3 regions of the Pantoea dispersa genome follow, and region 2 is predicted to be linked to each of the others. Evidence: riboswitches for the same ligand, from Rfam matches in the RefSeq annotation. Region 2 holds a riboswitch; each other region holds the start of a gene.
What was found. A riboswitch is a leader RNA that binds a small molecule or an ion and turns the genes downstream of it on or off. The one in region 2 is predicted to bind thiamine pyrophosphate.
Positions count from the first base shown of each region.

Region 1: linked by a shared signal. The riboswitch ahead of K7H94_RS19190 (LuxE/PaaK family acyltransferase) and the one ahead of thiB (thiamine ABC transporter substrate binding subunit) in region 2 are both predicted to bind thiamine pyrophosphate.
Region 3: linked by a shared signal. The riboswitch ahead of thiM (hydroxyethylthiazole kinase) and the one ahead of thiB (thiamine ABC transporter substrate binding subunit) in region 2 are both predicted to bind thiamine pyrophosphate.

Region 1 covers NZ_CP082347.1:89,432-95,569, reverse strand. The annotation lists gene K7H94_RS19195 (acyl-CoA reductase) at 1-939, opposite strand, end outside; gene K7H94_RS19190 (LuxE/PaaK family acyltransferase) at 936-2,018, opposite strand; TPP riboswitch at 2,114-2,243, opposite strand; gene ddpX (D-alanyl-D-alanine dipeptidase) at 2,319-2,909, opposite strand; gene K7H94_RS19180 (M24 family metallopeptidase) at 2,924-4,039, opposite strand; gene K7H94_RS19175 (M20 family metallopeptidase) at 4,036-5,265, opposite strand; gene K7H94_RS19170 (dipeptide ABC transporter ATP-binding protein) at 5,276-6,138, opposite strand, start outside.
Region 2 covers NZ_CP082346.1:3,275,333-3,281,470, forward strand. The annotation lists gene K7H94_RS15395 (MFS transporter) at 1-351, opposite strand, end outside; gene sgrR (HTH-type transcriptional regulator SgrR) at 606-2,267, shown strand; TPP riboswitch at 2,338-2,431, shown strand; gene thiB (thiamine ABC transporter substrate binding subunit) at 2,478-3,464, shown strand; gene thiP (thiamine/thiamine pyrophosphate ABC transporter permease ThiP) at 3,440-5,050, shown strand; gene thiQ (thiamine ABC transporter ATP-binding protein ThiQ) at 5,034-5,735, shown strand; gene K7H94_RS15420 (DedA family protein) at 5,732-6,138, opposite strand, start outside.
Region 3 covers NZ_CP082346.1:1,461,373-1,467,510, reverse strand. The annotation lists gene fbaB (class I fructose-bisphosphate aldolase) at 1-398, opposite strand, end outside; gene thiD (bifunctional hydroxymethylpyrimidine kinase/phosphomethylpyrimidine kinase) at 546-1,346, opposite strand; gene thiM (hydroxyethylthiazole kinase) at 1,343-2,128, opposite strand; TPP riboswitch at 2,162-2,258, opposite strand; gene K7H94_RS06730 (hypothetical protein) at 2,604-2,801, shown strand; gene ahpF (alkyl hydroperoxide reductase subunit F) at 2,854-4,422, opposite strand; gene ahpC (alkyl hydroperoxide reductase subunit C) at 4,493-5,056, opposite strand; gene K7H94_RS06715 (GNAT family N-acetyltransferase) at 5,347-5,790, shown strand; gene apbC (iron-sulfur cluster carrier protein ApbC) at 5,794-6,138, opposite strand, start outside.

The sequences.
Region 1 (6,138 bases), on a different replicon from region 2:
AAACTCCTGCGGCGTCACCCGGCCGCCGCGCTCAATAAACAGCGCCTGCGGCGAGTAACAGCCAGCCTGGTCATAGCGCATCACATCGTAAGCCACCTGACGCGCCAGCGCCGTACCGCGCCGCACGTCCAGCGCCGAGCGCGCCACCATGCCAAAACTGATTTTGTGGCCGTGCGGCAGAAAGCGCGTGGCTGGCGGCAGACGCCGCTGCATCGCCGTCAGCGCGGCTTCTCCGCCATAAGCCATCACCACGTCTGCCTCGCGGAACCACTGCTGCTCAGTGCGTTCATCACCGCCCTGCCACCATACAACGGCCAGACAGTCGCCCAGCTGCGGATCGATCTCCGCCAGCAGCTGGGCGAACCAGCCCGCCATCAGCGGCTCAGCGCTCGCCACTTTGCCCACGCTTCCCGCCTTCACCAGCAGGCCGGCAATCAGGCTCCACAGCGGCAAACCCGGCACATTGCCGGCCCAGACCTGCAGCAACAGCTGTGGACCAAACGCGCGGGCAAAGCCGCCTTTTGGCCGCGGCTGAAAATCGTCCAGCATCTGCACGTTGCCGAAATCCTCCGCCAGAAAACGCCGCAGCTGCGGTTCACGGAAGGTTTTGAGATAGCCGGTTAAACCGAGCCGCAGCATCCCGGCGTCATAGCCGGTAACCAGCGGCAGCAACCGCTCCGCCTGCTGGCGCAACGGGTGCGAACGGTCAAGCAGGCGCGCGATGGCTTCATCAATCAACGCGGTGATGCGCGCTACGCTCAGGGTGTGCAGGTAGCGGCGCGCGTTATCGCGTACGCTGGCCGCCAGCGTGGCAATCTGCGCCTCGGACAGCACCGGCACGCACACTTCCAGCGTGCTGCCCTGCTGGCCAAAGTGCAGGCTGTGCCACGCCACCTCGCTGTGGCGGATGCCCGGCAGATGGCCGGCATACACTTTCATGCCCGCGCCTGCGCGGCAGCGAGAAACGATTCCATCGCCAGCGAGCAGCCTTTGGCATCCGCGCCCGCGACGCGGCCCAGCAACTGAAAACCGCCGGGCACCATCACGCCGGCATCTTCGGTCAGAATCGCGGAAACAGAATTGAAATGGGCGAGATCGTGATGCACCAGTACGCCTGTCTCACCTTCCGGCACGTCCGCACCGGTCAGCGGGTTGACCACGCGCGTGCGGATCCAGTGCGGTCCGGATTTCACCGGCGGGCAGATTTCATTGCCGGCATCGTAAAACTGGGTGCTGAGTTCAGTCATGCCGTACATATTGATGCAGTGCGAACGCGGCACGCCGAGCGTCTGCTGCAGCGCGCTATAAAACGCCTCCGCCGCAACTTCACGCGACTGGCCCTTAAAACCCCCGGTGTCGAGGATGCGGCTGCCCGGCGGCAGCCTGAAACGCCGCTGCTGACGCGCCAGTTCGTCCAGCAGATGGACAAAACTGTAGCTGGCACCCAGCAGGGCATAGGGTTGGCCGCTGGCCTGCGCCTGCTCCAGCGCGGCGATCAGACGCGGCAGTTTCAGCCCCTGCGCATCCACCATCACTTCGCTGTCTGGCGTGCCACATTCTTGCATCGCCAGCGTCAGATAATGGGCCAGCGAAGAGTGCGGCAGCTCGCTGCTGTGCGGAAACAGGATCGCCATCGGCAGGCGCGGATGTCCGGCCATAAAGCGCTGGCGGAAATTGATCAGCATCGAGCGATCGTAAACCGCCAGCGTCGGGTGATAGCTGCGCCCCCGGCCGGTCCCCGTGGTGCCGCTGGTCATAAAGATGTGGGGAATCTCCGCCACCGGACGGCAGCTCAGCGTCAGATCTTTAAACGCCGTAATCGGCACCGCCGGAATCTGCCGCCACTGTTTTACCGTCAGCGGCGTGCGGCCGCGCTGGCGGGCGAAACGGGCGTAGGGAAGATTGTGTTCGAATTGCCACGCGAACAGCTGCAGCGCCAGCTGGTTGAAATCCGCTTCCGTGGTTTCCTGGCGCTGCATAAACGCCAGCAGCGCGGCGATGATTGACGCTTCGGTCATGAAGGTGCCCTCTTTGGACTGCGGCATAACGGCCTGCCAGGGCCTGAGAAATGCGCAGGATTCGCAGAAAGGCGCAAAGAGGGAATGAGGGCGTGCAGTGACCCCGGTTCCACATCCCTACGCCGGTATTAGCCGGATCAGGTTCAGAGGGTCACTACGTTGCCGGCCGTGACAGCCGCGCGGGTAGAATCTCAGCCCTCTAACAGGGCACCCCTTGGAACAAGCTGCATTCTGGGGTCGGAACGGAGGGCGTGTCAAGGCGGGAAGGCGCAGAACCCCCTCGCTTCAGCAACGCGATTATTAACGCGCAATATCACTCACAGGAGCGCGATCAGCCCGGCTGACGCAGGCAAAGCGATCGCTGAGCAGCGGATAGTTTTGCGCATCCGGCAGTTCAAAGTGCCACCATTCGGTGGGCATGCCGACAAAACCGCCGCCGAGCATGATGGCGTTCAGCAACAGGCGATGGCGCTGCGCCTGCTGCGGCACGTTGGGATGGAACGGGTGCGACTCAGCAGACATGTCGTCAAACCCGGTCCCCATCTCCAGAATGTTGCCCGCCTCATCCACCAGCGTCACATCGATCGCCACGCCACGGCTGTGATTCGAGCCCCGCGCCGGTGGCACCACATAATCCGCGTCGGGACAGGCATCCCACAAGTGCCACTGCGCCTGCTGCGGACGATACGCGTCCAGCACCAGCAGGCGGAACCCCGCCAGCCGGGCGATGTCACTGCTGCGGCGCAGCGCGGCGGCGGCATCCGGATGCAGCAACGCCTGCGCGTCGCGATAAATGGCATACCCGGCGATGTTATCGGCGGTGGCGTATTTCAGATCAAACATCAGGCCCGGCAAGGTGGCAGCCAAATCGATTAATTCAACGTCCTGCACTGTACATCATCCTGTTAATTGTTAGCCGGCAGCGTAAACGGCTGGCGCGGCAGCGTGGTGAGTCGCTCTGCGCCCTGTGCCGTGACGCGCACGGTTTCACTGAAGGCGAGGCCCTGCGCTGAAATATACATGTGAAACACCATGTTTTCCTCCAGTAACCACGGCGCCTGAGGATGAAAACAGCAGCTGAAATCGCTCGGACGCGGGGTGCGCGTATACAGACCCAGCGCATAACCGGTGATGTTGCTGTAATCCTCACGCAGCCCGGCGCTGAGCACCGCCTCACGCGCGACGGCATCCACCGTGCAGGCCGCAACGCCCGGCTTCATCGCCTGCAGCTGGCGATCCTGAATGGCGATCAGCTGTTGTGCCAGCGCCGCGCGCGCCGCAGAGATTTCACCGACAATCAGCGGACGCATCAGGCGCGCGCTGTAGTGCCGCACTTTTGGGATCAGCTCAACGTGCAGCACATCGCCCGCTTGCAGACGCTGCTCATGGCCGCTGGCATGCAAAAATCCGCTGTCGCCGCTGGCGATAACAATCGGTCCGGTTTCACCGCTGTCAGCACCGAGTCGCAGAAATTGTGCCGCCGCCAGCGCGGCGACATCACGCACGCGCCAGCCGCCCTGCACCTGCGCACTCAGCTGGGCCAGCGTGGCATCGGCAATGCTGGCGGCCTGGCGTAAGCTGGCGATTTCAGCCTGAAATTTAACGCTGCGCAACCGGTCGCTGATGCCGCTGACATCACACCAGCGCACCCCGGGCAGATGGCGCGCCAGCTGCTGCCAGCTATGCACCGTCATGCCGTAGGATGCATAATCCGCGCCCAGCCGCGCCCGCTGATAGCCGCGCCGCGTCAGGCTTTGCGCCACCGCCAGCCACGGATCGTCTTCATCGCGGTACGCGTCAATCGCCAGCTGCGGTGACTGCGCGCGGCACGGCGCGGCATCCAGCTGGCGCAACACCATCCACGGTTCGTCCTGCAACGGCACCAGACAGGCACGATAACGCGTTTCCGACACGGTATAACCGGTTAACCATGCCAGCAGTTCGCCATGATCGATCAGCATCACCTCAATGTCGGCGGCGCGCATGGCGCTGCGCAGCCGTGACAGCGCGTCGGCGATCATGACGCAGGTTCAACCGGCTGGCAGATGTCGAGGATTGCCAGCAAATAGATGCGCACCATATCGAGAAATTCACTGATCTCAACGCGCTCGTCCGGCATGGTGTTGTACTTGCCGCCGGGTCCGCACACGATGCCCTCCATGCCTGCATGCTGATACAGGTGCGCCGCATCGGTACCGTAGAAGGCGGGCGGCGTAATCACCCCAGTAGGCTGCGGCGTGCCGCGCACAGTCTGCCAGCCGCGATTAACCGCTTTAACGATTGGCGATTCCGGCGACACCTCAAACGGCAGCATGGTGGGTTTATCGCGCAGGCCGTCATCGAACAGCTGCGCCTGCAGGCCCGGATAGCGCTGGCACAGTGCATCCAGCAGGGCCTGCAGGTCGGCCAGCACGCCGTCCACCGTTTGCCCCGGCGCAAAGCGGGCGGAGCCTTTCAGGCGGACAAAATCCGCGACCTGCGGCGGCCGCCACTCCTGCAAATCACGCCCCAGCGCACCGTGTACGGTGCCAATATGACCACGGTTAATTTTGCGGTGTTCTGCGCTTTTCGCTCCGCTGAAGGTGATGTTATTGATCTGCGGAATCAGTTCGACCGCCGCCGCAATCGCGTCGACCGCCTCCTCACGCTTTGACAGATGGCGCGTATCGCCGGTCAGTTCAATGGTGAACATCAGCGAGCCGGCATGCATGGTCAGCGCCTGTAAATCCGTGGGTTCGGCATTGATGAAATAGTCGGCGCGTACGCCCTGCTCAATCGCCGCCAGCGTACCGATGCCGCCCTGTAACTCGCCGACCACGTAAGTGAGGATCACGTCGCCCCTGAGCTTCACGCCGGCATCAATCAACGTCTTCAGCGCGCAGAAATAGGCGGCATCGCCCGCTTTCATGTTAGAAACGCCGATACCGTAAATAAACTGATCGTCAATTTTTCCCGCCCAGGGATCGACGGTCCAGCCTTCGGTGACCGGGTTAGTATCAAGATGACCGTTGAACAGCAGGCTGTGGCCGCCTCCGCTGCCGGCCAGCCGCCCAATCGCGTTCAGCCGATCGCCGGCCACCGGCTGCAGTTCAGTCTCCAGCCCCAGCTGCGCCATCTGTTGTGCCATATAGCGGGCTAATTCGCGCTCGCCCTCGGTGGCACTGTAACTTTTGTGCTGCACCATTTTTGCCAGGAAAGCGAGGCAGTATTCACGATCGATGTGATGAATTAACTCTTCAGGGTTCATGCGCTTCTCGTTATGCCACGGATTGGGTTAGATCAGGGATGTGCACGGCATCAAGCAGTGCACGGGTGTAAGGATGCTGTGCCTGCGCCCGCATATTCTCGCCGGGCAGCACTTCCACCACATCGCCGCGATACATCACCGCCACGCGATGAGCGATCTGGCGGATGAGATTGAGATCGTGGGTGATGAACAGATACGCCGTGCCGTAGCGACGGCGCAGCTCCAGCAGCAGCTCGATGATGGTGGCCTGCACCGACACATCCAGCGCCGCCGTGATTTCATCGCAAATCACCAGGTCCGGCGGGTTAGCGAAGGCGCGCGCAATCACCACGCGCTGTTTTTGCCCACCCGAGAGCGCGTGCGGATAGCGGCTGGCAAATTCCGCGGGCAGCCGCACTTCCTGCAGCAGACGCGCCACCGCCTGCGCCTCGCTTTCTCCCGGTGGCAGTCCATACAGCCGCAGCGGACGGGCGATAATTTCGCCGACGGTCATGCGCGGATTGAGTGACGCATCCGGATGCTGAAAAATCATCTGCACGCGGCGGCGATACGCCGGGTCCATTTGCGCGCGGCCATATAACGTCGCGCCGCAGAAGTCGATGCTGCCAGTGAACGGCACCAGGCCGGTTATCGCCTTACCGAGTGAAGATTTACCCGAACCGGACTCGCCGACCACGCCGAGAATTTCACCCTGATGCACCGTCAGCGAAACCGCATTGACGGCCCGCGTCGTGTTCGCCTCCCGTTTCAACAGCCGATCGAGCACGCCGTGCTGGCCATAATCAATCGTCATCGCCTGCAGGCTGAGCAGCGGCTGACTGCCGGCCGCATCCGCGACCAGCCGATGCTGCGGATCCGGCACCGCGGCAATCA
Region 2 (6,138 bases):
GGCCAGCGCCGATAGCAGCACGCCGAGGGTGATGAGCGTCAGATAGTGACGGTTAAAGGCAAACAGTAGCGCGTTGGCCACCGCCATCAGGCAGCAAAACAGAATCAAATGACGGCGATCGCCACGGTTATCCGAACGCTTCGCCATCAGCAGGCTGATCACGATCCCGGCGACGGCGTTGATGGTAAAGAACAGGCCGACCCAGAACGGCCGCACCTGCACCTCACGCGTCAAAAACAGGCTGAGCGTCGGCGCCTGTAACGCCCCCGCCACGCCGACCATAAACGACACCGCCATAAAGGAGAGGTAAACCGGATTCAGGCGGCGCGGCCGCGGTAACAGCGATTTCATGCAGAAATCCCTTTGAGGAAAAAGACCGGGAAAAAAACAGCGTAGAAGATTCCACAGCAAAACGAAAAAAGCCAGCAGAGAAAAACTCCGCTGGCGGTGAAATTGCACCCTACTCAGAAAAGGTTCCACGTCGGCGGAACCGCTGGCAGAGCGCCATTCATTGCTGAATGCCTCCCGCTCTTCCATTGCCCGCCAGTATGCCTCTAATATGGGGCAGGAAAAACTGAGCGAAGTCGAGAAGGAGTTCCCCTTTTATGTCCTCTGCGCGTCTGCAACAGCAATTCATTCGCCTGTGGCAACACTGTCAGGGCCAGGATCAGGAAACCACGCTGAGCGAGCTGGCCGAACTGCTGCACTGCTCACGCCGCCACATGCGTAACCTGCTGAACGCCATGCAGGCAGCGGGCTGGCTGATCTGGCAGGCTGAAGCCGGTCGCGGTAAACGCTCGCTGCTGAGCTTCTGCTACACCGGACTGGCGCTACAGCAGCAGCGCGCCGAAGACCTGCTGGAGCAGGATCGCATCGACCAGCTGGTGCAGCTGGTGGGCGATAAAAACCAGGTGCGGCAGATGATTGCCGCGCACCTTGGCCGCAGCTTTCGCCAGGGCAAGCATATTCTGCGCGTGCTCTACTACCGGCCCCTGCCTAACCTGCTGCCCGGCTCGCCGCTGCGCCGTTCAGAAACCCATCTGGCGCGACAGATATTCAGCGGCCTGACGCGTATAAATGAGGAAAAGGGGGAAATCGCCGCCGACATTGCCCATCACTGGCAGCAAACCTCTCCGCTGCACTGGCGCTTCTTCCTGCGGCCGGCAATCCGCTTTCATCATGGCCGCGAGCTGGAGATGGAGGATGTCATCGCCTCGCTGGACCGGGTGCGCAGCCAGCCGCTGTTTTCGCACATCGACCAGTTGCACTCGCCGGCACCGTGGACGCTGGATATCCATCTCAGCCAGCCGGACTGCTGGCTGCCGTGGCTGCTGGCCAGCGTCAGCGCCATGATTCTGCCGCGTGAATGGCCGACACTGCGCCACTTCGCCCGTCAGCCCATTGGCACCGGTCCGTACAGCGTGGTGCGCAATCAGCAAACCCAGCTGAAAATCGCCGCGTTTGATGACTACTTCGGCTACCGCGCGCTGATTGATGATGTCTCGATCTGGGTGCTGCCGGAGATCAGCGATGAGCTGGTCTACGCCGGTGTAAAACTGGAAGGCGAAAACGACGACGAAAAATCGGAAGAGAGTCGTCTCGAAGAGGGCTGCTATTTTCTGCTGTTCGATCAGCGCTCTGAACGCGGGCGCGATGCCGGTTTCCGCCGCTGGGTGAGCGATCTGCTTAACCCTATCGCGCTGCTCAATCATGCCGGCGTCGGCTATCAGCGCTACTGGTTCCCGGCTTATGGCCTGCTGCCGCGCTGGCACCATCGGCGCGATATCACCCCAGCCCACAAGCCCGACGGCGTGACCCAGCTGACGCTCAGCTGGTACAGCCACCACGTCGAACACGAGGGCATCGCCAATGCGCTGCGGCCGCTGCTGGCGCAGCAGGGCGTCGAGCTGATTACCCGCGAAGTGAGCTACGAAAGCTGGTTCGACGGCGCGGGCGAGAGTGACATCTGGCTGGGCAGCGTCAACTTTACCCTGCCGCTCGACTACGCCCTGTTCGCTCAGCTCTACGAGCTACCGCTGATGCATCACTGTATCCCGCTGGACTGGCAGGCCGACGCCGCGCGCTGGCGTGAGAAAGCGCTGCCGCTGGCGGAGTGGAGCAAACAGCTGGTAAACAGCGACTATCTGCATCCGCTGTTTCATCACTGGCTGCTGCTGGAGGGCCAGCGCAGCATGCGTGGCGTGCGACTGAACACGCTCGGCTGGTTTGACTTCAAGTCCGCCTGGTTCGCCCCGCCGGAGCTGTAAAAAGGGCAGCATCAGACAACACGACCGGCAGGTGAACCTTTCGCGTTGTCATGTAAATGTCTAGAATATGTCGTTCTCAACGGGGTGCCGGTTAACTGGCTGAGAGAGACCCGTCGAACCTGATCCGGCTCGTACCGGCGTAGGGATTTGAGATGCTCCGCCCTCAGATCCTTTGCGACGCAACCTTACCTTCTCCTTAAGGAACGCAAAGTGTTAAATAAAGTTCTGCCCCTGTTGCTGCTGATCGCTGCGCCGGCTCTGGCGGCCAAACCCGTTCTCACCGTGTATACCTACGACTCGTTCGCCGCCGACTGGGGCCCCGGTCCGGCAGTGAAAAAAGCCTTTGAGGCCCGCTGCGGCTGTGAGCTGAACTATGTGGCGCTGGAGGATGGCGTATCGCTGCTTAATCGCCTGCGCATGGAAGGAAAGAACAGCAAGGCCGACGTGGTGCTGGGGCTGGACAATAACCTGATTCAGGCGGCGGAAAAAACCGGCCTGTTCAGCAAAAGCACGGTGGATACCCGTGCACTGCAGCTGCCGGACGGCTGGCACAATGACACTTTTATCCCGTTTGATTACGGCTACTTCGCGTTCGTTTACGACAAAAACAAGCTGAAGAATCCGCCGCACAGCCTGAAGGAGCTGGTCGAAAGCCCGGAAAAATGGCGGGTGATTTATGAAGACCCGCGCACCAGCACGCCGGGGCTCGGTCTGCTGCTGTGGATGCAGAAAGTGTACGGCGATGAAGCGCCGGCGGCCTGGCAGAAGCTGGCCAGCAAAACCGTGACCGTCACCAAAGGCTGGAGCGAAGCTTATGGTCTGTTCCTCAAAGGCGAAAGCGATCTGGTGCTGAGCTACACCACCTCGCCGGCTTACCACATTATTGAAGAGAAAAAGGATAACTACGCCGCCGCGCCGTTCAGCGAAGGCCACTATCTGCAGGTAGAAGTGGGCGCGCAGCTCGCCAGCAGCAAACAGCCGCAGCTGGCGCAGCAATTCATGCAGTTTATGGTGTCGCCAGCGTTTCAGCGCACCATTCCCACCGGCAACTGGATGTATCCGGTGATCAAAAGCGATTTACCCGCCGGTTATCAGGCGTTGCCGGTGCCTGCTAATGCGCTGCAATACACCCCGACAGAGGTGGCTGACCATCGCGCGGCGTGGATTAGCGCGTGGCAGCGCGCCGTCAGCCGCTGATGCCCGGCTGGCTGCTGCCCGGAGCGCTTAGCGCACTGCTCTTGTGTGCGGTCGCGCTGCTGGCGCTCGGTGCCCTGCTGCTCGCCGCGCCGGCCACCGACTGGCGCGCGCTGCTCAGCGATAGCTATCTGCACCATGTGCTGGCGTTCTCCTTTGAACAGGCGCTGCTGTCAGCGCTGCTCTCGGTGCTGCCAGCCATTCTGCTGGCCCGCGCGCTCTATCGCCGCCGCTTTACCGGCCGCACCCTGCTGCTGCGCCTGTGCGCCATGACGCTGGTGCTGCCGGTGCTGGTCGCCGTATTCGGTCTGCTGAGCGTCTATGGGCGCAGCGGCTGGCTGGCGCAGCTTTGCGCCGCCGTCGGTATCGACTATCACTTCTCGCCGTACGGCCTGCAGGGCATTTTGCTGGCGCACGTGTTCTTTAATCTGCCGCTGGCGACGCGCATGCTGCTGCAGGCGCTGGAGAGCATTCCCGGCGAGCAGCGCCAGCTGGCGGCGCAGCTCGGTCTGCGCGGCTGGTCGCTGTTTCGCCTGCTGGAGTGGCCGTGGCTGCGCCGTCCGCTGCTGCCAACGGCGGCTCTGATCTTTATGCTGTGCTTCGCCAGTTTTGCCACCGTGCTGGCACTGGGCGGCGGTCCGCAGGCCACCACGCTGGAGCTGGCCATTTATCAGGCGCTTAGCTTTGATTACGATCCCGGCCGCGCCGCGCTGCTGGCATTGTTGCAGCTCGGCTGCTGTCTGCTGCTGGTGCTGCTCAGCCAGCGCTTCAGTAAAGCGATTCCGGCCGGTAGCCAGACGGTGCACGGCTGGCGCGATCCGCAGGATTCCTGGCGCGCACGCGTCGCGGATACGTTGCTGATTACGCTGGCACTACTGTTACTGCTGCCACCGCTGGCGGCGGTACTGGTCGACGGCTTACGGGGCGGCATTGCCGGCGCGCTGCAACAGCCCGCGCTATGGCAGGCCACGTGGACGTCGCTGCGTATCGCACTCGGTGCCGGTGTGCTGTGCGTGCTGCTGACCATGATGCTGCTGTGGAGCAGTCGCGAACTGCGCCAGCGTCAGCAGCGCTTCGCCGCGCAGGCCATGGAACTCAGCGGAATGCTGATTCTGGCGATGCCGGGCATCGTGCTGGCAAGCGGGTTCTTTCTGCTGTTCAACGCCACCGTTGGCCTGCCGCAGCGTGCCGATGCGCTGGTGATCTTCACCAACGCGCTGATCGCCATCCCCTACGCCATGAAAGTGCTGGAAAATCCGATGCGCGATCTCAGCGCGCGCTACGCTCAGCTGTGCGCCTCGCTGGGCATCAGTGGGTTTACTCGCCTGCGGCTGATTGAACTGCGGGCGCTGAAACGTCCGCTGGCACAGGCGCTGGCCTTTGCCTGCGTGCTGTCGATTGGGGACTTCGGCGTGGTGGCGCTGTTCGGCAGCGCCGATTTCCGCACCCTGCCGTTTTATCTGTTCCAGCAGATTGGCGCCTATCGCGGTGCCGATGGCGCGGTAACCGCGCTGCTACTGCTGCTGTTATGCCTGCTGCTGTTTACGCTGATGGAAAAATTACCGGGTCGCCATGCTGACACTGAATAACCTTACTTATCTCTACCAGCATCTGCCGATGCGCTTCAGCTTTAGCGCACAGGCCGGTGAACGTCTCGCCATTCTCGGCCCGAGCGGCGCGGGCAAAAGTACCCTGCTGAGCCTGCTCGGCGGCTTTCTGCCGGTGAGTCAGGGCAGCCTGCTGATCGATGGCGTCGACCACACCCGCAGCGTGCCTTCCGCGCGACCGGTATCGATGCTGTTTCAGGATAACAATCTGTTTCCGCACCTGACGGTGCAGCAAAATCTGGGGCTGGGCCTGCATCCCGGCCTGAAGCTGACGCGCGAACAGCAGCAGCAGGTACAGCAGATTGCGGAGCAAACCGGGCTGGAATCGATGCTGACGCGTCTGCCCGGCCAGCTCTCCGGCGGTCAGCGCCAGCGCGTGGCGCTGGCGCGCTGCCTGCTGCGCAATCAGCCGGTACTGCTGCTGGACGAACCGTTTTCGGCACTCGATCCGGCGCTGCGCAGCGAGATGTTACAGCTGGTGCGCGCGGTGTGCGAGGCGCGCACTATCACGCTGCTGATGGTGTCGCACAGTCTGGAGGATGCGCAGCAGATTGCGTCACGCAGCCTGGTGATTGTTGACGGTCGGGTGTACTGGGATGGCAGCACCGCCAGCCTGCTGCGCGGAGAAAGCCCGGCGGCCGCCATCCTTGGCGTATCACCGCGTTAAGCGAAGAACACCTTCCACAGCAGCTGCAGGAAAATTGGCATCATCGGGTGGAACAATAGCGCAATAAAGGCACCCACACCGATGAGCGCCATTAGCGGAGCCAGCCAGCGCAGCCGCGCCTGCGGCAGATAAGGCGTAGCCCAGTCGACGCTTTTGCCGCTGCGCCACCAGCGCCACAGCAGCCAGCCGCCGATCCACAGCAGCAGCGCCACCGCCAGCAGCAGCCATTTGAAGCTGTCGCCCTGCGCCGCCTGCGGCACGTCGATCGCCACGCCCGCCAGAATGCCCGGCATCAGGTAGGCCGGCGGCCACAGGATGCAGCCGATAATGTTCGGCGGCAGGAATTTACGCACCGGCAGCTCCAGCATGCCGGCCGCCAGCGGAATCAGCGGACGCGTCGGTC
Region 3 (6,138 bases), 1.8 Mb from region 2:
AGCTTGACCATAAACGGAATGCGGTGCGCGTAGCGACGTGACACGGAGGCCAGCACGCCATAGGTTGATGCCACACAGTTACAGCCGGCTTCAATCGCCAGCTCGACGATATTCTTCGGGTCGAAATAGGCCGGATTGGCAGCGAACGAGGCGCCGGCAGAGTGTTCCACGCCCTGATCCACCGGCAGAATCGACAGATAGCCGGTACCCGCCAGACGGCCGGTGTTGTAGAGCGTCTGCATATTGCGCAGTACCGCAGGAGAACGATTGTTATCAATCATCACGCGATCGACATAATCCGCGCCCGGCAAATAAAGGCTGTCCGCTGGAATGGTCATGCAGCGATGTTGAAGAAGCGTATCCGCCTCTTTACCCAATAACTGTACGATGTCCGTCATGTTCGCTCCTGATAAATGGCTGGAAAAGAACCGGCACCTGCCGATTCGCCCCCCACAGCCTGGACCGAAACGCGCCAGGCTGGCAAATTGCTGACTCCATTTTTCAGACGGATACGCAGTGAAAAATCGGCAATCTGGCGTTACGCCCTACCACCACTGATGGAAATGATGCACCGGCCCAATGCCATGGCCGACCTCAAGCGAATCGGCGTGCAGCAGCGCCTGCTGCAGCCAGGCCTTGGCTTCCGCTACGGTGCCCGCCCAGTCCACATGGCGCGGTCGCAATGCCGCCAGCGCCGCCGACAGCGTGCAGCCGGTGCCGTGCGTATGACGGGTGTTAACGCGCGGTGCGGTAAAGCGCTGGCGGCCGGCACGGGTGATCAGCCAGTCCGGGCTTTCCGCATCGCTGAGATGACCGCCCTTCATCAGCACTGCTTCGCAGCCCAGTTCCAGCAGCGCATCGCCCTGCTGCAGCATACTCGCCTCGTCCTGCGCCATGCGGCAACCCAGCAGCGCCGCGGCTTCCGGCAGGTTGGGCGTGATCAGTGATACCTGCGGCAACAGACATTCACGAATGCTGGCTACCGCATCGGGCGACAGCAGCGCATCGCCGCTTTTGGCAATCATCACCGTATCCAGCACCACAAACGGCAGGCTGGCTCGTTTCAGCTTCTCTGCCACCACCTCGACGATCGCCGTCTCCGCCAGCATACCGATTTTGGCGGCGTCAATGCGCACGTCGTCCAGCACCGAGTCGAGCTGCGCCGCGACAAATGCCGGTTCGATGCGATACACCGACTGCACGCCGCGGGTGTTCTGTGCCACCAGTGCGGTAATCACGCTGGTGCCGTACGCGCCGAGCGCGGAAAACGCTTTCAGATCGGCCTGGATACCTGCGCCGCCGCTGGGGTCGGTGCCGGCAATGGTCAATGCATTGATACGTTTCATGCCGCCACCTCCAGCGTCCACAGCGCATCGAGAAAAGCGGCGACGAAGCTGCCGGGCCCTGCCACGCTGCGCGCGGCCTGCTCTCCCGCCAGTGACATTACGCGGCAGGCCGCTGCCACGTGCTGGATGCGCTCACCCGGCAGGCTGCTGCACGCCGCGACGACGGCGGATAGCGCACAACCGGTGCCGACCACGCGCGTCATCAGCGGGCTGCCGCCGGGAATCGCCAGCGTCTGGCGGCCATCGGTGACGTAATCGACTTCGCCGGTTACCGCGACAAGGGTCGTGCAGCGTTGCGCCAGCTGCTGCGCGGCGTTCAGTGCGGCATCGGCCTGATGCACGCTATCCACACCGCGTCCGCCCGTGGCCTGCTGGGCTAAGGCGAGAATCTCTGAAGCGTTGCCGCGAATGGCCGCCGGTCGCAGGCTCAGCAGCTGCTGACAGAATTCCGTACGCAGGGTTAGCGCGCCTACCGCCACCGGATCGAGCGTCCACGGTGTGCCGGCCTGGTTAGCGGCATGTACCGCCGCCAGCATCGCATCACGACGCTCGCGGGTTAAGGTGCCAACGTTAATCAGCAGTGCATCGGCGAAACCGGCAAACTGCGCCGCTTCATCGCCATCAATCACCATCGCGGGCGAAGCCTGCAGTGCCAGCAGCACGTTGGCAGTAAAAGTTTGCACCACGTCGTTAGTCATACAGTGCACCAGCGGTGCCTGCTGCCGCAGCAGTTGCAGAGAGTGCGCGAGTTGCGCCGGGGAAAGAGGGTCAGGCTGTGTCATAAGGCTCCCAACCGGCAATCAGGAAGGCGAATGCGGTCAGGCATCTGACTTCCCTACGCTGGCATTATCCAGATCAGGTATTACGGGTATTTCTCAGCCTTCACAAAGAAGGGCACCCCGAGTCATGCACGTCCGTGTCAGACGTGCCTTCACAGCATAAAGGGTCAGCTTAAAGTTGTAAATCCTGCGGCGGGTGCGCTTTTTTTGCCGGACAACGAAGAGCAAAAATACGTGCGCCATCAATTTTCATGATTTTTTGATCATCAGGAAAATATAAACAAATCGATGGAGATCAATTTCCCCAAAATACCGAAAATTCATCAGGATAGTTAATTTAATCTGCCGGGGCAGTAGGCGGGAAATAAACAGAAGAAAGCGCGCAACTTGATTAATATCAAATCGGCCGGCGGCATAACGCGGCCTAATTCCCCTCCGGATTTGAAGACCGCTGTTTCACCTTCACCCGGAATCGCTAATGACTTTATTCAGTTTTCTTCCGCACGCGCACCACTGGCACAATATCACCATTTCCCGTCAAGGCGCCGTTGCCCCCGGCGGCCGTTACCGGTACTCCACGTACCTCGAAGCCGAATGCAAACGCTGCGGCGAGCGCATCCATAAAATTTATTATCGCGATATCAGCGATGAACAGGCGCGTCGCTGGCTGGGATAAAAAAAAGCCCCGCAACACAGGTTGCAGGGCGCTTGCGTGGCTATCGCAAAACTTATTCAGCCGGTTTGGTGCGGATCAGGTAATCAAACGCGCTCAGTGACGCTTTGGCCCCTTCCCCGCTGGCAATGATGATCTGCTTGTACGGCACCGTGGTGCAGTCGCCGGCGGCAAATACGCCTTTCAGGCTGGTTTCGCCTTTGGCGTCGATCAGGATCTCGCCCATGCGGTTGCGCTCTACCGCGCCTTCCAGCCAGTTGGTGTTAGGCAGCAGACCAATCTGGACGAAGATACCGCTCAGCGCCAGTTCGTGGCTGGTCTGGTTATTGCGGTCGATGTAGGTCAGACCGGTAACTTTACTGCCGTCGCCTTTCACTTCGGTGGTCTGCGCGTTGAGGATCACATCGACGTTTTTCAGGCTGCGCAGTTTATCCTGCAGCACTTTATCGGCGCGCATTTCGCTGGCGAACTCCAGCAGCGTGACGTGCTCGACAATACCGGCCAGATCGATGGCCGCTTCAACGCCGGAGTTACCGCCGCCGATCACCGCCGTGCGTTTGCCTTTAAACAGCGGGCCGTCACAGTGCGGGCAGTAGGTTACACCTTTGGTGCGATACTGCTCTTCGCCCGGAACGCCCATGTTGCGCCAGCGTGCGCCGGTAGCAATGATGATGCTGCGTGATTTCAGCACTGCGCCGGAAGCGGTTTCGATGGCGTGCAGGCCACCCTCTTTGGCTGCCGGAATCAGCTTGATGGCGCTCTGGGTGTCGATCACGTCCACGTCATAGTCATCAACGTGCGCACGCAGGGAACCGGCGAGCTTGGCCCCTTCGGTTTTCGGCACGGAGATGTAGTTTTCAATGTCAACGGTGTCCAGCACCTGGCCGCCAAAGCGCTCGCCCATCAGGCCGGTACGGATGCCTTTACGCGCCGAGTAGATGGCCGCCGCAGCGCCCGCCGGGCCGCTGCCGACGATCAGCACTTCATAGGCATCACGCTTGTTCAGCTCTTCAGCCGCACGCTTATCCGCGTTGGTGTCTACCTTACCGACGATTTCTGCCAGGCTCATGCGACCCTGACCGAACTCTTTGCCGTTGAGGTAAACCGCCGGCACGCCCATGACGTTGCGTTCGGTGATCTCGTTCTGGAACATGCCACCGTCGATGGCGGTATGACGGATGCGTGGATTGAGCACCGCCATCAGGTTCAGCGCCTGTACCACGTCAGGACAGTTGTGGCACGACAGAGAGTAATAGGTTTCGAAATGCAGGTCGCTGTCCAGCGCAACAACCTGATCCAGCAGGCTCTGCGCCTCTTTCGACGGATGTCCACCGGTCTGCAGCAGTGCCAGCACCAGTGAGGTAAATTCGTGGCCCATTGGCGAACCGGCAAAGCGCGGACCGCTGTGGCTGCCTGGGTTAGTAATCAGGAATGATGGCTTACGTACCGGTTGATCGTTCTCTTCACGGAAGCTGACTTTATCAGACAGACTCGCGATATCGGTCAGCAGAGTACGGATCTCTGCGGATTTTGCGCCATCGTCCAGTGTGGCAATCAACTCAACCGGTTTCGTTAGTTTCTCAAGGTAGGCCTTGAGCTGGGTTTTTAAATTGGTGTCGAGCATAGTGAGTTCCTGTGAAGAAAATCGGGTGCCGCAGCACCCGATGGAAGAAAGATCAAAGGGCGTAGGTGACTTAGATTTTGCCAACCAGGTCCAGTGATGGAGCCAGCGTTGCGTCGCCTTCTTTCCATTTAGCCGGGCAAACTTCACCTGGGTGAGAAGCCACGTACTGAGCCGCTTTCACTTTACGCAGCAGGTCAGATGCGTCACGGCCGATGCCTTCTGCAGTGATTTCGATGGCCTGGATGATGCCTTCCGGGTCAACGATGAAGGTACCGCGGTCAGCCAGACCTTCTGCTTCACGCATGATTTCGAAGTTACGGGTCAGAGCACCGGTCGGGTCGCCGATCATCGCATACTGAATTTTCGCGATGGTGTCTGAAGAACCGTGCCAGGCTTTGTGGGTAAAGTGCGTGTCAGTTGAAACGGAGTAGATGTCTACGCCCAGTTTCTGGAACTCTTCGTAGTGGTCTGCCACGTCACCCAGTTCAGTCGGGCATACGAAGGTGAAGTCAGCCGGGTAGAAGAAGAAAACACTCCATTTACCTTCAACGTCTTTCTCGGTTACGTCGATGAATTCGCCGTTTTTGAATGCAGCGTTTTTGAACGGTTTGATTTTGGTATTGATGATAGACATGGGTGACCTCCGTTAAAAAGATGTGATGCAGGCTACATAATTTTCGGGCCAACTTCTAATATGCAGACGTTATCAATCAGATAATCAAAAGCTATCAAAGTGCCGACGCCAGATTTGATGCGGCTTGCCGCGGCATTCTACACAGAAAAGCCGCAGAGTTAACAGGCTTTATCTTCGCGCGCGGCAACTGCTATTTTTTTATAAACATTCAATCATCTTTGCTGCACGATTCAACTGCGTGCGCAACGCCGCTACAAAACGTGCCCGCTTACTCGTCATGGAGTCTGGAAGTGAAAATTCGTCTTTTTGAAGAAGCCGACCGCCCTTTTCTACGCACGCTTTATCTCGCGGCGCGCCGTCATAACTGGACATGGCTGGCCGGCGACGACTGGCAGCTGGAAGATTTCGACGCGATTATTCCCGGTGAAACGGTACTGGTGGCGGAGATCGACGGCCACCGCGCAGGCTTTGCTGGCGTAATGGACAACGATAATTTTTTGCACAGTTTGTATGTTGATCCGGCCTTTCAGGGCCAGGGCGTCGGCAATGCGCTGCTGAACGCGGTGCAGCAGCGTTTTACCTCCACCGGCGCGCTGAAATGTCTGCTACAGAACGAAGCGGCGCTGCAGTTTTATCAGCAGCACGGCTGGCAGCGCGAAGCGCTGGGAGAGAGTGAACAGGGCCAGTACGTGTTGATGCACCTGCCGCTGGCGTCACGCACCAGCGGCAGCTAAGGCTTAAACCGCGCGGAAGGCGATGTCGCCCGGAATCACCTCACCCTGCCAGTAAAGCTGGGCGGCAACCCGGCCCGCAAGTTCACGATACAGCGCGGTGAATTCACTCTCCGGACGGCGAATCACGGTCGGTTCACCGTCGTCGAGATCTTCGCGCAGATTAATGTGCAGCGGCAGCTGAGCCAGCAGGCGGGTGTGATAATCCTCAGCCAGCTTCTGCGCACCGCCGGTACCAAAGATTGGCTCGTGATGCCCGCATTCGCTGCAGATGTGCATGCTCATGTTTTCCACCACGCCCAGCACCGGCACGCTGACTTTTTCGAACATCACCATGCCCTTGCGTGCATC